DNA from 2 places in the Asticcacaulis sp. MM231 genome. Region 1 is predicted to be linked to the other one. Evidence: riboswitches for the same ligand, from Rfam matches in the RefSeq annotation. Region 1 holds a riboswitch; the other holds the start of a gene.

Region 1 (7,704 bases):
GGTGCCATCTGCCCCCAAAAGGGAAAGGGAGCCGGCATGGTCATGCCCTTCTGCGACAGCTTCGCCATGGCCCAGCATCTTCGTGAAATTAGCGCCAATGTCGACACTGGCTGTCATGCCGTTCTGATACTCGATCGTGCTGGATGGCACACATCACAGAAGCTGGACATCCCCGAAAACATAACTTTGTTGCCCTTGCCTGCAAAGGCGCCGGAGCTCAACCCAGTAGAAAATGTCTGGCAGTTCATGCGCGAAAACTGGCTGTCCAACCGAATTTTCAAATCCTACGACGATATAGTCGCCCTGTGTTGCGAAGCCTGGAACAAACTTATCGACCAGCCATGGCGCATAATGTCCCTTGGCATAAGGGAATGGACAAAGGGGTACTAATCAGTGGAGGTTGGTATCAGTAAGATTAGGGCGCTTTCCGAAAAGTGTGACGCACTTTTCGGAAAGCGCGTCAAAACATAAAATTAGAGCGCCTACCTGATTTAAGCGGCGGGCTCCGCAACCGACCAGCCGATGGTCATTTCCTGCACCACGGGTGATGCCTTTTTCAAAACCGGATCGCCGGAATCCAGCGTGCGCTCGCCGATCAGCGAATCCGGCACAGGGTTGGTGTTGTCTTCGGCAAAGCCCATTCGCAGACCGAACATGCAGCCGCCGGGGATTTCCGCCAGCCGCCCGCCCTTAAGATCGCTGACATAACCGCCGTAATCCCAGTCGAAACCGCCGACAGTGAAGGCCCGGCCATTGGCTAGTTCGATGTCACCCAGCTTGCTGCCAAGGTGCAGGCCTTCCGGCCCCTTCCAGGCGGTTGACGTGCCGCGCGCCATGACAAGCGATACCTGCGTCATCGCTTCATCGGCGAACAGAACCTCCAGCCGGTGCTTAGAGTCCTTGTCGAAGAGGATAAGCCCCTTCTCTTCGGTGCCTTCGGCGCCGGGGATCATGCCCAGAGTTGCATCCTTGCCGTAGGTCGCCATCAGGCTCTTGGCTGTATCGCCCTGCTTGACCGGGCCCGCGCAGGACAGGGTATCGACCGCCATCGGCGCTGCCGACGCTACCGCCGAAGACGCCGGGGCCTGCGGCGCCTCATCTGTCTTCTTCTGCGGCGAACAGGCAACCAAAAGTCCCGTTAGAATAACAACGCTCGTAGTCTTGCGGATCATCAGGCTGCCTTAAAAGATTTCAGGCCCGCATCTTAACGACAAGAGGCGGGCCTGACCAGTAGGGCTTTACACCCAGACCGGATGCGTGGCGCGCAGGGCCTTGGCCGCGGCGACCATGCGCTCCAGCGCCGGTCTGGTTTCGGCCCAGCCGCGCGTTTTGAGGCCACAGTCCGGATTGACCCAGATCTGCTCGGCCTTGAGACGCTGACCGGCCTTTTCCAGCAGACGCTCCATCTCCGCCTTTTCCGGCACGCGCGGGCTATGGATGTCATAGACACCTGGCCCGATCTCGTTGGGATACTTGAAGTCGATAAAGGCTTCCAGCAGTTCCATGTTCGAGCGTGAGGTCTCGATGGAGATCACATCGGCATCCATGGCCGCGATGGCCCGGATGATATCGTTGAAATCCGAATAGCACATATGGCTGTGGATCTGGGTTTCGTCGGCCACGCCGGCCGAGGACAACTTGAAGCATTCCACCGCCCAGTCGAGATAGGCGTCCCATTTGGCCGGATCGATCGGCAGGCCTTCGCGGAACGCCGCCTCGTCGATCTGGATGATGCGGATGCCGGCGGCTTCGAGATCGAGCACCTCGTCACGGATCGCCAGCGCGATCTGGCGGCAGACGGCGCTGCGCGGCAGGTCATCGCGCACGAAGGCCCATTGCAACATGGTCACCGGACCGGTCAGCATGCCCTTCATCACCCTGGTGGTCAGGGATTGCGCATAGACGGCCCAATCGACCGTCATCGGTTTGGGACGCGACACGTCACCGAAGATCACCGGCGGACGGACATAGCGGGAGCCATAGGACTGCACCCAGCCGGACTGCGTGAAAGCATAGCCGTCAAGCTGCTCAGCGAAATACTGCACCATATCATTACGCTCGAATTCACCATGCACCAGCGCATCAAGGCCAATCTCTTCCTGCCAGGCGATCGCTTTGGCCGTCTCCGCCTTGAGGAAGGCGTCATAGTCGGCATCACTGAGCTGGCCTTTGCTGTGTTGCAGGCGTGCGCTGCGCACCTCGGCCGTTTGCGGAAAAGAGCCGATGGTCGTGGTCGGATAGAGCGGCAGATTCAGGCGCTTGCGCTGCTTGAGGATGCGCTCGGCAAACGGGCTCTGGCGCTCGCTCATCGGCAGCGTCAGGCGAGCGATGCGGTCGGCCACGCCCGCATTATGGATACGCGTCGAGACCTTGCGCGCCGCAAGGGCCTGCGCATTGACCGCCAGTTCAGCACTCACATCCAGGCCGGACAGCGCCGCCTTCAGCACGGAAAGCTCGTGCAGCTTTTGCGCCGCGAAGGCCAGCCAGGATTTCAGATCGGCATCCAGCTTGTCCTCTTGTTCCAGATCAATCGGCACATGCAGCAACGAACAGGACGGCGCCAAGATGACGTCGTTCAATTGGCTGATGACCGGCGCCAGACGGGCCACGAGCGCGTTGAGATCGGCCTTCCAGATGTTGCGGCCATCGATGACGCCAAGCGATACCGTCTTGCCATCCGCCAGTTCCGGCAGGCGTTCCAGCAGGGCGGGCCGCACGGTCAGGTCGACGTGGACACCCGCGACCGGCAGGGAGAAGGCCAGGTCGATATTGGCGTCATACGCATCAAAATAGGAGGTCAGCATGAGCTTCAGGCCCGGCACTTCACGCGCCAGATGGGCATAGGCCTCGGTCAGGGCCAGGGCCACCTGTCCGTTCGGCGCATTGGCCAGCACCGGCTCATCGATCTGCACCCATTCGGCGCCGGCGTCTCGCAAGCTTCGCAGCACCTCGGCGTAGACCGGCAAGAGACGCGGCAGCAGGCTAAGCGTATTGAAACCGCCGATCGCGGCCTTGGCCTGCTTGAGGAAGGTCACCGGCCCGACCAGCACCGGCCGGGTCTGGTGCCCCAGGGCCTTGGCCTCGTTATAGTCGCTGAGCGGCTTGTTATACGCCAGTTCGAAGGTCTGGCTCGGCTTTAGTTCGCTGACCAGAACGTGATAATTGGTGTTGAACCACTTGGTCATTTCCAGCGCCGGGACGCTGCCATTGTGGTTATGACCGCAGGCCGACACCTCGCCGGCGCCGCGCGCCATACGGAAATAGGTGTCGAGATCGCTGGCGCCCTTATAGGCTTCAGGTATAGCCCCGACCATAAAGGCGGTATCGAGCAAGTGGTCATAGAGTGAGAACTCGTTCGAGGGCAGGATATCGACCCCCAGTTCTTTCTGGCGCAGCCAGTTTTGCGCGCGCAAGGTCCTGGCCGCTTCCAGCAGGGACGCTTGATCCGTCTTGCCGGACCAGTAGGATTCGAGCGCGAACTTCAGTTCGCGCCGCAGGCCGATCCGGGGGTAACCGAGATTGGCAACGTGTAGAGTAGACATGGTTTGATCCCATAAAGGGAGCAAAGGTTCATTTGAACGCATGACAGAGGGCGAGCGAAAAGCCCGTCAGCCCGCGCCCCACTGGAAACCCCGCCCGTGGTTGATATGCGACCGGGGCAGGTCTCCTGGCTCACGTATCATCGCTCCGAACCGACCTTCCCAGGCTGTCACCCAGTGGCTATTGCGGTTCGCAGCTCCTCGCTCACAGTTGCGGGAACAGCGCCGGATTTCCCTATGACGGGGCACCGGCTTCCCTCTTAGCTCCCGGCGCAAACCGGCACCGGCAGACCTCAGTCAACGTCAAAACTATACCGTTACGGAAACCAAGTCAATAATCATATAAAGATATCTTTATATGATTATACAAATAATCTCGCACTTGCGAGAAGAAGCCGTTGACGGGCCTCTTCAATTCCTGTGTTTGTTAGCGATACGTAATGCTGCCAAGAGATCATGATGTCCGAAAAGCCCGCCACAGAGCCCATATTCGGTCTGGATTTCATCCGCTTTTTTGCGGCGTCGGCCGTCTTTTTCTATCATATGGGTTTCAAGTTCTTCGTTTTCCCGATCCATACGCCACAAGGGCACGATCTGCTGACGGTTATGCCTGGCTGGGCATCGCAGGGCGGATGGGGATGGGGCTGGATCGGGGTCCAGATCTTCTTCGTGATCTCGGGTTTGGTGATTGCCTATTCCGCCGAAGGGAACACGCCTTACGCTTTCTTCCGCAGCCGCGTGGCGCGTCTTTTCCCGGCTATGTTTATCTGCGCCACCCTGATGGCGGTGATCGCTCTCGTCCTGAACTACTTCCCGCCCGCGCAGCTTGCCTTCCTGTGGCTGAAAAGCGTGACCTTCTTCCCGATCGGTCCATGGATCACCGAGCAGATATGGACACTTCCCGTCGAAATCGCCTTCTATGGCCTGATCTGGCTCATGATCCTGACGCGGAACCTGAAACATCTGGAGCTTTTGGCCTATGTTCTGGCCGGTTTAAGCCTGATCTACTGGCTGATTTTCACCTTCTCAGGCGCGGAAGATCCCTTTATCCGCCTGACGCAACTCACGCTTCTGCAACCCGGCTGCTATTTCGCCCTCGGCATGTTGATTTTTATCGTCGATCGCTCCGGCCTGACGCTTCCGCGTCTGGCGCTCGGCTTCGTATGTGCCGTCACCGCCGTTTTACAAATCTACGCGACAGCGCGTATCGAACGCGAAGGCATGGCCCTGCCCGATGTCACGGTGCTCGCCTACATCATCTGGATAGCAGCCATGGCCATCATCATCGCGTCCCTGCGCTGGAAGAGCGCCATCGCGGCCGCTCTCAAACCCTACGCGCTAGTGATCCGCACGCTCGGCATGATCACCTATCCGGTCTACCTCATCCATATGCACACTGGCATCCCGGTCTATATTTTCTTGCTGAAAGCCGGCTTTCCGGCATTTGCAGGACTTGTCGTGACCTATGTCATGACTCTGGCCGTGGCCCTCGTCATTACCTTATGGCTGGAACCACCGCTGCACCGGCTGGTCAATAGCTGGTTGAAAATAGCCGGCGATTTGCTGCCCGCAAAAGCCGCTTAGCCCGCCTAACCGGGAAGGCGGGCCATCCTCTATCCGACAGAGGGTTACAAGTGCGCCCTGGCCACACCTTGCGGAATTGGCAAGGCCCAGGCCGCGAAGTTTCCTGCCCCCTTGCCTTTCGCAGTCGTTGCGCGTAGTAACGCCGCCAACCTATTCTCCTCTTTGACAAGTCGTATTCCATGAAAATCAACGTTAACCAGATCAAGCCCGGCATGGTGCTCGAATATCAGAAGGGCCTCTGGTCCGTCGTTAAATCGCACCACGTAAAGCCCGGCAAGGGCGGCGCCTTCGCCCAGGTCGAACTGAAGAACCTGATCACCGGTACCAAGCTCAACGAACGCCTGCGCTCCGAAGAAACCGTCGAGCGCGTCACCCTTGAGCAAAAAGACCACCTCTATCTCTACACCGAAGGCGACATGCTGGTGTTCATGGATCAGGAAAACTACGAGCAGATCTCCCTGCACGAAGACTGGGTCGGCGAAGACCAGATCCAGTACCTGCACGACGGCATGGTCGTCACTCTGGAATTCCACGACGAACGCCCGATCTCGATCACCCTGCCCGACACCGTCGTGCTCGAAGTGGTCGAAACCGAGCCCACCATCAAGGGCCAGACTGCCTCGTCGTCCTACAAGCCCGCTAAGGCCTCTAATGGCATGCGCGTCATGATCCCGCCGTTCATGGGCGTGGGTGAACGCATCGTCGTTTCGACCATCGACGGCGAGTACATGAAGCGCGCCGATTAATTCTTCCCCTCCCCTGCAAAACGGCAACGCCGTTGTGGGGGAGGTGGCCAGCTTGCCTGGCCGGAGGGGGCTTCCCCCGCAATACATTGTAAATCCAGTTAAGAGGCCCTCCCATGGTTGCCGTACTTCAATCCTCACTCATTCAGGTTATGGTCGGCGCGGTGCGCAAGGGCTGCAAGGGCGTCGCCCGTGATTTCGGCGAAGTGGCCGAACTGGTGGTTTCCAAAAAAGGTCCGGGTGATTTCGTCACCGCCGCCGACAAGCGCGTCGAAGCCGCGCTGAAGGAAGAACTGCTGCGCGTCCGTCCCGGCTACGGCTTCCTCGGTGAAGAATTGGGCGAGGTCATCGGCTCCGACAAGACCCACCGCTGGATCGTCGACCCCATCGACGGCACCACCAACTTCATGCACGGCATCCCGCACTTCGCCTGTACCGTGGCGCTGGAGCGTGATGGCGAAGTCGTCGCCGGCGTGACCTTCAATCCGGTCACCAACGATCTTTACTGGGCCGAAAAGGGTAAGGGCGCCTTCCACAACGACCGCCGCCTGCGCGTCAGCCAGCGCAAGAACCTCGATGAATGCCTGATCGGCACCGGCCTGCCCTTCATCGGCAAGCCTGGCCACGCCCAGGCACTGAAAGAACTGCATCAGATCATGCAGCGCACCGTCGGCATCCGCCGCAACGGCGCCGCCTCGCTCGACCTCGCCTATGTCGCTGCCGGTCAACTCGACGGCTTCTGGGAACGCGGCCTGAAGCCCTGGGACATGGCGGCCGGTCTGCTCTTTATCCAGGAAGCCGGCGGCAAGTTCGGCTCGATCGACGGTGAAGGCAGCCCGCTGCATAGCGGCGATTTGATCTGCGCCAATCTCGACCTCTATCCGGTGCTGCTCGACAAACTCCACCTGGCTAAGTAGCAGGGGTTTGGCCCCTGCCGCCCGGCATCTCAGCGTGCAACGACGAATGGAATGACTTGACGGCGGGTGATCTTCATGACGCTATTCTCTCAAAAAACAGAGAGAAGACGCCATGAAGATCACTCGCCGTTTAGCGCTGATGAGCGCGGCCGCCGCCTTCGCCTTGCCGTCCGTGGCAAACGCTAACAGGGTCGTTGCGCCTTCGCCGCGCTCCGGTCCAGGCGCCATTCTTGGCGAGGGACCGCTGTGGTCACCGCGCGATAACACGCTCTATTGGGTCGACATTCGCGGTAAAAAACTGCACGCCCTGCGCCTGGCCGATAACAGCGCACAGAGCTGGGATATGCCCGACCTCATCGACTGGATTGTGCTGCGCCAATCGGGTGGCTTCCTCGTCGGCATCCTGCGCACGGTGCATACGCTGACGCTTGAGCCGTTCAAACTGACTCCGCTGTTCGAGATTGAGGCCGACAAGACCGACAACCGGCTTAATGACGCCAAGGTGGATGCCAAAGGCCGGCTGTGGACCGGCACCATGCATATGCCGTTCAACCAAAAGACCGCCGCGCTCTATCGCATCGACGCCGACCTGAATGTGCACCAGACGGATGCTCCCTATCTTTGCACCAACGGCCCTGCCTTCTCGCGCGACGGCACGCGCATGTATCACAACGAAACCAGCGAAGGCCTCGTCTATGTCTTTGATATGGCGGCCGATGGATCTTTATCGGGCAAGCAAGTCTTCACCAAGTTTGCGGAAGGCGTCGGCTCGCCGGACGGCCTCACGGTCGATGCTGACGATGGCATCTGGGTGGCGCACTATAACGGAAGCCGGATCAGCCGTTATACGCCCGATGGCAAGCTTGATTTCGATATCCGGATTCCGGCGAAACAGGTTACCAGCGTGACGTTTGCCGGCGC
Region 2 (7,704 bases), 380 kb from region 1:
TCTTCCGGCTGATCCTGCGGACCGTCGCTGTCGTCGGGCTTTTCGCTGTCCTCGGCATCGTCCTTGGGGCTTTCGCCTTCGCTCTCGCCCTCTTCGCCTTCGTCCTTCTTTTCGTCCTCGGCGTCCTGACTGTCGTCCTTAAGGTCGAGCGAGGTCAGGATATGGCGCGCCTGCCTGTTGAAGGCCTTCTGATCGTGGATCAGCGCCGCCAGTTTCTCCAGGCCGTCGCCGGTTTTTTCCTCAATCTCATTACGCAGCATATTGACGACGCGCTGCACCGATTGCGGGATCGGATCGCCGGTCACGGCCTCACGCGCCATCAGGCCGAGGATTTCGGGGATACCGATCTCCTGCCTGTCTTCCTTGCGGTAAAGGCCGCTGCGTTCGAGATCGCTTTCCTGCGCCGCCAGCAGATTGACGCGCACCCCTTGCATGGCATGAGCACCGATGCCCTCAAGGCGCGCCTCTTCCAGGGCATCGAAAGCGTCGGCGCTCATATCGTCACGCGGACGGGCGCGGGCATGAAGCGTATCGTCGTGGTGCGCCACTTTCAGCGCCAGCCGATCGGCCTGACCACGCACGCGCTGAGCCGCCTTGGGCGCCAGATCGCGCGGCGGGTGCGGCAGGATCAGCTTGTTGCCATCGAGGCGCGGGCCGTCAGAGCCGAAAACGACCTCCAACTCAGCATCCTCCGCCAGGGCGCGGGTGGAATGCACCAGCGCCTTCTTGAACGGTTCGGAGAGGATGGTCGGCTTGTTGGCCATGGTGGGCTTATCTCTTCATCCTCCCCTGCTTGCGGGGGAGGTGTCACGGCTTGTCCGTGACGGAGGGGGCGAAACGACGGCGGGGAATGCCCCCTCCTGCTCGACAAGCTCGCCACCTCCCCCGCAAGCAGGGGAGGATGAAATCAGATCACTTTCACTTTCAGCGCCAATTCTTTAACATCGGTGCCGAAGGCGCGCTGATAGAATTCCGCCAGCGTATGGCGCTCAAGCTCATCGCTCTTGTTGAGGAACGACAGGCGGAAAGCCAGTTCAGGATCATTGTTGAAAATCAGGGTGTTCTGCGCCCAGGTGATCACCGTTCGCGGCGACATGACCGTCGAGATATCGCCATTGGCAAAGGCCGAACGCGACATATCGGCGACGCGCACCATGGCGTTGATCAGACCCTTGCGCTCTGCTGTATTAAACTCCGGCACCTTGGCGAGCACGATCTCGACCTCGGCCTCATGGCTAAGATAGTTGAGCGTGGTGACGAGCGACCAGCGGTCCATCTGGCCCTGATTTATCTGCTGCGTACCGTGGTAAAGGCCGGTGGTATCGCCAAGACCAATGGTGTTGGTGGTCGAGAACAGGCGGAAGAACGGGTTCGGCTTGATGACCTTGTTCTGATCGAGCAGGGTCAGGCGTCCTTGCGCTTCCAGCACGCGTTGGATGACAAACATGACGTCCGGGCGGCCGGCGTCGTACTCATCGAATACCAGCGCGACCGGGCGCTGGATCGACCACGGCAGGATACCTTCCTTGAACTCGGTGACCTGCTGGCCGTCCTTCAGCACGATGGCATCCTTGCCGATCAGGTCGATGCGGCTGACATGGCTGTCGAGATTGACGCGGACCAGCGGCCAGTTCAGGCGCGCGGCGATCTGCTCGATGTGGGTCGATTTACCGGTGCCGTGGAAGCCCTGCACCATGACGCGGCGATCGAAGGCGAAACCGGCGCAGATGGCCTGGGTCGTTTGCGGATCGAAGCGATAGGCGTCGTCGATGTCCGGCACATGGCTGTCACGATGCGAAAACGCCGGCACCTGCATGTCGATATCTACGTTGAAGACATCGCGGACATTGACCTTTTTATCGGGTGCGAGGGCCAACAGGGGATCGGGATATTCAAGCTCGACGGACATGGCGGACAGACGCTTTCGGTAACGAACGGACAGGCCTTTCAGCTAAGACTTTAAGACACTCGAAACAACCCTAATGTTGTCCTGCAACAAATTTTTTTGCCATGCCTAAATCCCGAACAGCATCCCCGCAACTCCCGCGATCACGACAATCGGGAACGCAAAGCGATTGACCTTAACCATACGCCTTAGATTTTTCCCCATAGTAAGGTCTATCGGAGAGAAAAGCAGTTCAAAGAACATCTTGAAATTCTCAAGACCGAAGGTGAACGCCTCACGATCAGGCACCAGTCTTTTAAATTTACGCCACTGGAAAGCTTCATAGGCGCGATACAGACAGTAATAGAGCAGGCTATAAACACTAAGGACCGAAAAACTTATCATAATACCACTTCAGAATTGCAGCCTTGGTAGCTTTAACACGCCGCTAGAAAACCGCAATCGCTTGATAAAAGCCATGCCTATCCTTCATCCGGATACTGATAACTCACCACCTTATCGAGAAATGGCGCCGCTTCGATGTCGTCCATCGTGGTGCGAAGCGGCCAGTCATTGACATGATCCATCCAGGAAATGCGCGCCTCAACGCCAAACTGGATATCCGGCACGATGCTTTCCGGATGATCGAAAGCGCCGATGGCAACCGCGACACCATCCGGCGCCTCATAGGTCAGGGGCGTGCCGCAATCCGGGCAGAAGCCGCGATTGACCAGATTGGAGGAAGCAAAGCGCTTCGGCTCGGTTTTGGTCCAACGGAAATCCGTACCGCGCACCGATACCAGCGGCGCGAACACATTGCCAAACGCCTTCTGGCACATACGGCAATGGCAGACCGAGGCATGGCCCAGCGGTTCGCTAACCTCAAAACGTATGGCACCACATTGGCAACCACCTTTATGGATTTGAGACATGGTAGCCCCCTCCGGCTTGACAAACTCGCCACCACCCCCGCTTCGCAAGGGATGAGACATAATGTGCATTCCACCTTCCGAAAATCGTGAGATTTGAGACGAGTAGCAGGAGGTTAGCGACGCAGGTACACTACGTACCTGCAAGCGACACCGACGCACTAATCGGCCAAAGACCGCGATTTTAGGCGAGGCTCATCTTTTTAAGGACTTTATAGGCCTTGATCACGCGCTGGAGCTTATCCTCGGCCGAACGATCGCCGCCGTTGTTATCCGGGTGGCAGCGCTTGAGCATCTCGGTGTAGCGCACGCGGATCTGTTCGGCGGTAGCGCCGACTTCAAGATCGAGATCGGCGAAGGCCGCGCGTTCGATCTTGCCATACTGGCGCACGGCCGGTTCGCCCTTGTCGCGCATGGGCGCAGCACCCGCGCCGAAGACGCTGTGCGGATCGAAGAAGGTCTTGGAATTGGTGCCCTTCACGGCGGCATTGGCCGCTTCGCGGCTGAGGCGCGAGGCGCGGAAGGCCCACGTCGGGCGGTCGCCGGTGGCGATGGCTTCGCGGTGACGGCGCGCCTCGCCTTCGCTCATACCGGCGAAGAAGTTCCAGTTCTTGTTGTACTCGGCGGCGTGACCCACACAGAAATTGTAGTGTTCATTCATCATTTCACGCGACTTGGGCGCCCTGGCCGTGGCGGCCTTATGGCATTCCGGCCATTCGCACGGCTTTTCGCCCGGCTTCAGATGCAAGACATCATCTTCCGGCCTGCGCGTTTTCTCCTCGCCTTCCTTGGGCGGACGGATACGCATGTCCATGAATTTGGGCTTGAACTTAAATCCTTCGGTCATATGATGACAGTGATCCTTTGATCTTAAAAAATTGCGACGTGCGTATAGCTGTAAAGTGAGGCCAGAGTATGGGAACCGTAGCGGACCGTTTAAGCGTGAAGCTCAATCAGGCCTTCGCTCCACAACAGTTGGAGATTCACGACGACAGCGCCAAACATAGTGGACATGCGGGCGCGCGTGAAGGGGGCGAGAGCCATTTTTCCGTACTTATTGTTTCCGAACACTTCGAAGGGCTTAATCGCGTCGCCCGACAGCGGCTGGTGAACAGCGCCCTGGCCGAGGATCTGGCCGGCCCGGTCCATGCCCTCAGCCTGCAAACCCTGACACCGGAAGAGTCCGAAAAGCGCGGCGCCGGTTAGCCATCATTTAAGCATCCTATGCGATAGTGCGCCCGGCTGAACAGACTTGGGGGCGACACGGTGCTGAATAAACTGCGAACTTTTGCGCTCGATGTGCGCGGCAATGTCATCATGATCATAGCGCTAGCTGTGCCTGTTTTGTTTATGTTCGTTGCCGGCGCGATCGATTTCAGCCGCGTCATCGGCCTACGTGCCGAGCTTCAGGATTCGGCGGATGTGGCCAGCGTCGGTTCCGTGGCCATTAATTCGGTCGCTTACAAGATCGGTCAGACCATGGGTTCCGGTGAAATCTCCGCCGGCGAAACACAGGCTGTCAGTATTTTCTATTCCGACATGGCAACGCACGCGGAACTGAGCGCTGTCACGCCCAAAGCCAAGGTGATGAAGGACGGCACGCTGATCACCTCGACGGTCACGGTCACCGCGAACTACAAGCCCTATATGCTGGGCCTTTTCGGATTCAGCACGCTCCCCGTTTCGGTGACGTCGAAATCGCAGGCGAGCATGCCGCCCTTTATTGATTTTTATTTGCTGCTCGATAACACTCCCTCAATGGGCTTGGGAGCAACAACAGCAGATATCAAGCTTATGGACGATAAGATCGGTTGTGCCTTCGCCTGCCACGAAACCGGCGCCAACGCAGGCAAAGACAACTACACAAAAGCGAAAAAGTACGGCGCCACCACGCGGATTGATGTTGTGCGTCAGGCCACACAGAACCTTATGACGACAGCCCAGAAGACCCAAACAATTGCCGGGCAATATCGCATGGCAATTTATCATTTCGGGATGGCTGCAGATGCAATCGATCTCAAAGCACCTCAACCTTACAAGGTCAGCGCCCTTACCACGGACCTTACCGCCTCCGCTGCGAACGCCGCCAAGATCGATTTAATGACCACACTTAGGCAGAACTACAATAACGACAGTCAGACGAATTTCAAATCCGTGCTCACAGGTATGAACAGCCTTATCGGCACGCCTGGAACTGGCACATCTTCGTCAACGGCGCAAAAGGTGCTGTTCTTTGTATCGGATGGTCTTAACGACGGTTACGATTGCGCTTACAACAATATTGCCAATAACCCCTGCCGTCGCATCACACCGCTGGATACTAAACAGTGTACAGACATCAAAAGCCGAGGCGTTCGGATCGCGGTGCTGTACACGACCTATCAGCCGGCTCCGAATGACGGTTTCTTCAAGAGCTATGTTCAGAAATTTTTACCACCAAATTCAAATCCGTCCCAAGTTGCCACCCAAATGGAAGCCTGTGCTTCACCCGGGCTTTATTTTGAAGTCAGCCCCAGTCAGGGCATCAATGAAGCCATGACCGCACTCTTTAACAAGATCGTTTCGGTCGTCAGGATCAATTCCTAAAAGATACATTGTGGCGAAAGGCGCGTTTGAAGGCTTGACGCGCCGCAGTTCAGGCCCTAGCACCCGCCCGTGCCAATGGTGCCTGCGCGTCAAAACCGCAGGATAATAGGGAATTGGGTTAGAGGCCCAAACTGTCCCCGCAACTGTAAGCGCCGAGCCTTGCTGCCTTATGTCACTCGTATCTGCGGGGAAGACGGCAGCGAAGCGTTCGAGGCGCGAGTCAGGAGACCTGCCTTGGCTGTCGTCCTTTGCGTGGCCGGGAAGTGCAGCGCGAGCAAGTCTATATAGCTTGAGAGACGATACCTTGTGAGCCGTAACCGGCGCAGGCTTCGTCATGCGCGGTTTACGGCTTTCGTTTCTGACTGAAAGACCGTTCACATGCTGAACTCCAAGACTACCCTTTTCCTCACCGCCTCGCTTCTGGCCCTGCCCGTCTTTGCCCACGCCGACGAGGCGCCGACCGAAGTCGTCGTTTCGATCACCCGCGAAACCCTGCCGGTGTCCAAGCTCGGCCAGAGCGTCGCCGTGCTGAGCGATGCCGATATCAAAGCCTACCAGTCGCTGTTCGTCGCCGATCTCCTGACCCGCACGCCCGATCTGAGCATCGCCCGCACCGGCGGTCCGGGCACGGCCACCACCGCCTCGATCCGTGGCGCCGGTGCCGACCACACGCTTTATATTCTCGATGGCGTGCGCCTGAATGATCCGGCGCAGGTGGGCGGCGGCACCAATCTCGGCCTGGTCAGCACGGATGATGCCAGTCGCATCGAAGTGCTGCGCGGCCCGCTCTCGACCCTGTGGGGCTCCGGCGCTATGGGCGGCGTGGTCAGCATCACCTCGCGCACCCCGTCCCAACCGCTCGAAGGCGATCTTCGTATCGAAGGCTTCGATGAATACGGTTCGGCCCGCGCCGGTATCGGCGGCAAAACAGGCGGTCTGACCTGGCGTCTGTCGGGCAGCACTTATAATGACCGTGGCGTATCAAGCTTTGCCGGCGGCGCGGAAAAGGACGGCTTCACCCAGACCACGCTGAACGGCAAGCTGCGCTACGACTTCAACGAAGCTTTCAGCGCGCAGGCCTTCTCGACCACCAGCCACAGCCGCGGTGATTTCGACGGCTATAACCCGGTCGCTCCCTACAACTTCATGGATACCGGCGATTTCGGCAAGAACGGCAACACTCTCTCGGTCGTCGCCCTGACGCACCGCTTTACAAAAGGCGAACAGACCCTCTCGTTCAGCGTCACCGATAATGACAGCAACAATTACAACCCCAATTCTTCGCCCAACTATGTCGCCAATGGTCATATTGAAGCCGCCGATTACCACATCAGCTATCGCCTGACCGACGCCACACGTCTTCTCGGTGGCCTGAGCTACGAGCGCGACACCATGAGCGTGGCCTACCCCGCAAGCTGGGATCCGAACCCTTTGCCGCTTAAGGCCTCCTCTACGCTGGCCAGCGTCTACGGTCAGGTGACCCACGATTTCGGCCCCCTTGATGTGGCCTTAAGCGCCCGCCATGACGACGCCTCGTCCTTCGGCGGCAATGACATCGCACAGGTGACGGTCAATGCGCCCCTAAGCGAACACCTGCGCCTCCATGCCAGCGCCGGTCAGGGCGTCAAGGTGCCGAGCCTCTATCAGCTTTACAGCGATTACGGCACGGCCACCCTGGTCGAGGAAAAATCGACCACGCTCGACGGCGGCGTCGATTATGGCTTTGACGGCGGCCTGTTCAGCGTCAGCCTGTTCACCCGCTCGGTGCGCGACCAGATCGACTTCGTTTACGACACCTGCACGCTCGCCCAGCCCTACGGCTGCTACGGCAATATCGGCCGCACCGAAACGCGCGGTGTCGAGCTGGAACTGTCAAAGGACCTGACCGATTCCCTGAACCTGCGTGGCAATTACAGCTTCCTGCACGCCCGCGATGGCAATGGCGGCCTGCTGCCGCGCCGTCCGGATCAGATGGGCAGTGTCGACCTGACCTGGACCGCGACCGACAAGCTGAACCTGGGCCTTGGCCTGCGTCATGTCGGCGAGGCGCTGGATACCGCCTATACCGGTATGCTCAAGGCCTATGATCTGGCCGACCTGCGCGCGAACTATACGCTCAATGATCGCCTCAGCCTCTATGGTCGTATCGAGAACGCCGGCGACAGCCGCTACCAGACCGCCGGCGGTTATGGCCAGACCGGCCGCCGCGTCTGGGTGGGCCTGCAAGCCAAGCTGTTCTAAATCTAACCTCCTCCCCCGTCCCGGCGGGGGAGGACACACTATGCCGCTTGTCGGCGCGAAGAT

Evidence for each region. A riboswitch is a leader RNA that binds a small molecule or an ion and turns the genes downstream of it on or off. The one in region 1 is predicted to bind cobalamin.
Region 2: another riboswitch for cobalamin. It lies ahead of ABQ278_RS07190 (TonB-dependent receptor domain-containing protein); the one in region 1 lies ahead of metE (5-methyltetrahydropteroyltriglutamate--homocysteine S-methyltransferase).

What each region holds. Positions count from the first base shown of each region.
Region 1 is NZ_OZ075108.1:1,085,040-1,092,743, reverse strand. Features, by position in the region: partial or broken gene ABQ278_RS05360 (IS630 family transposase) at 1-390, shown strand, start outside; gene ABQ278_RS05355 (hypothetical protein) at 492-1,172, opposite strand; gene metE (5-methyltetrahydropteroyltriglutamate--homocysteine S-methyltransferase) at 1,239-3,542, opposite strand; cobalamin riboswitch at 3,640-3,850, opposite strand; gene ABQ278_RS05345 (acyltransferase) at 3,999-5,123, shown strand; gene efp (elongation factor P) at 5,303-5,869, shown strand; gene ABQ278_RS05335 (inositol monophosphatase family protein) at 5,983-6,783, shown strand; gene ABQ278_RS05330 (SMP-30/gluconolactonase/LRE family protein) at 6,896-7,704, shown strand, end outside.
Region 2 is NZ_OZ075108.1:1,465,878-1,473,581, reverse strand. Features, by position in the region: gene cobT (cobaltochelatase subunit CobT) at 1-764, opposite strand, end outside; gene cobS (cobaltochelatase subunit CobS) at 908-1,909, opposite strand; gene ABQ278_RS07215 (hypothetical protein) at 2,015-2,290, opposite strand; gene ABQ278_RS07210 (GFA family protein) at 2,368-2,817, opposite strand; gene ABQ278_RS07205 (J domain-containing protein) at 2,999-3,661, opposite strand; gene ABQ278_RS07200 (BolA family protein) at 3,730-4,020, shown strand; gene ABQ278_RS07195 (TadE/TadG family type IV pilus assembly protein) at 4,081-5,400, shown strand; cobalamin riboswitch at 5,460-5,652, shown strand; gene ABQ278_RS07190 (TonB-dependent receptor domain-containing protein) at 5,779-7,641, shown strand.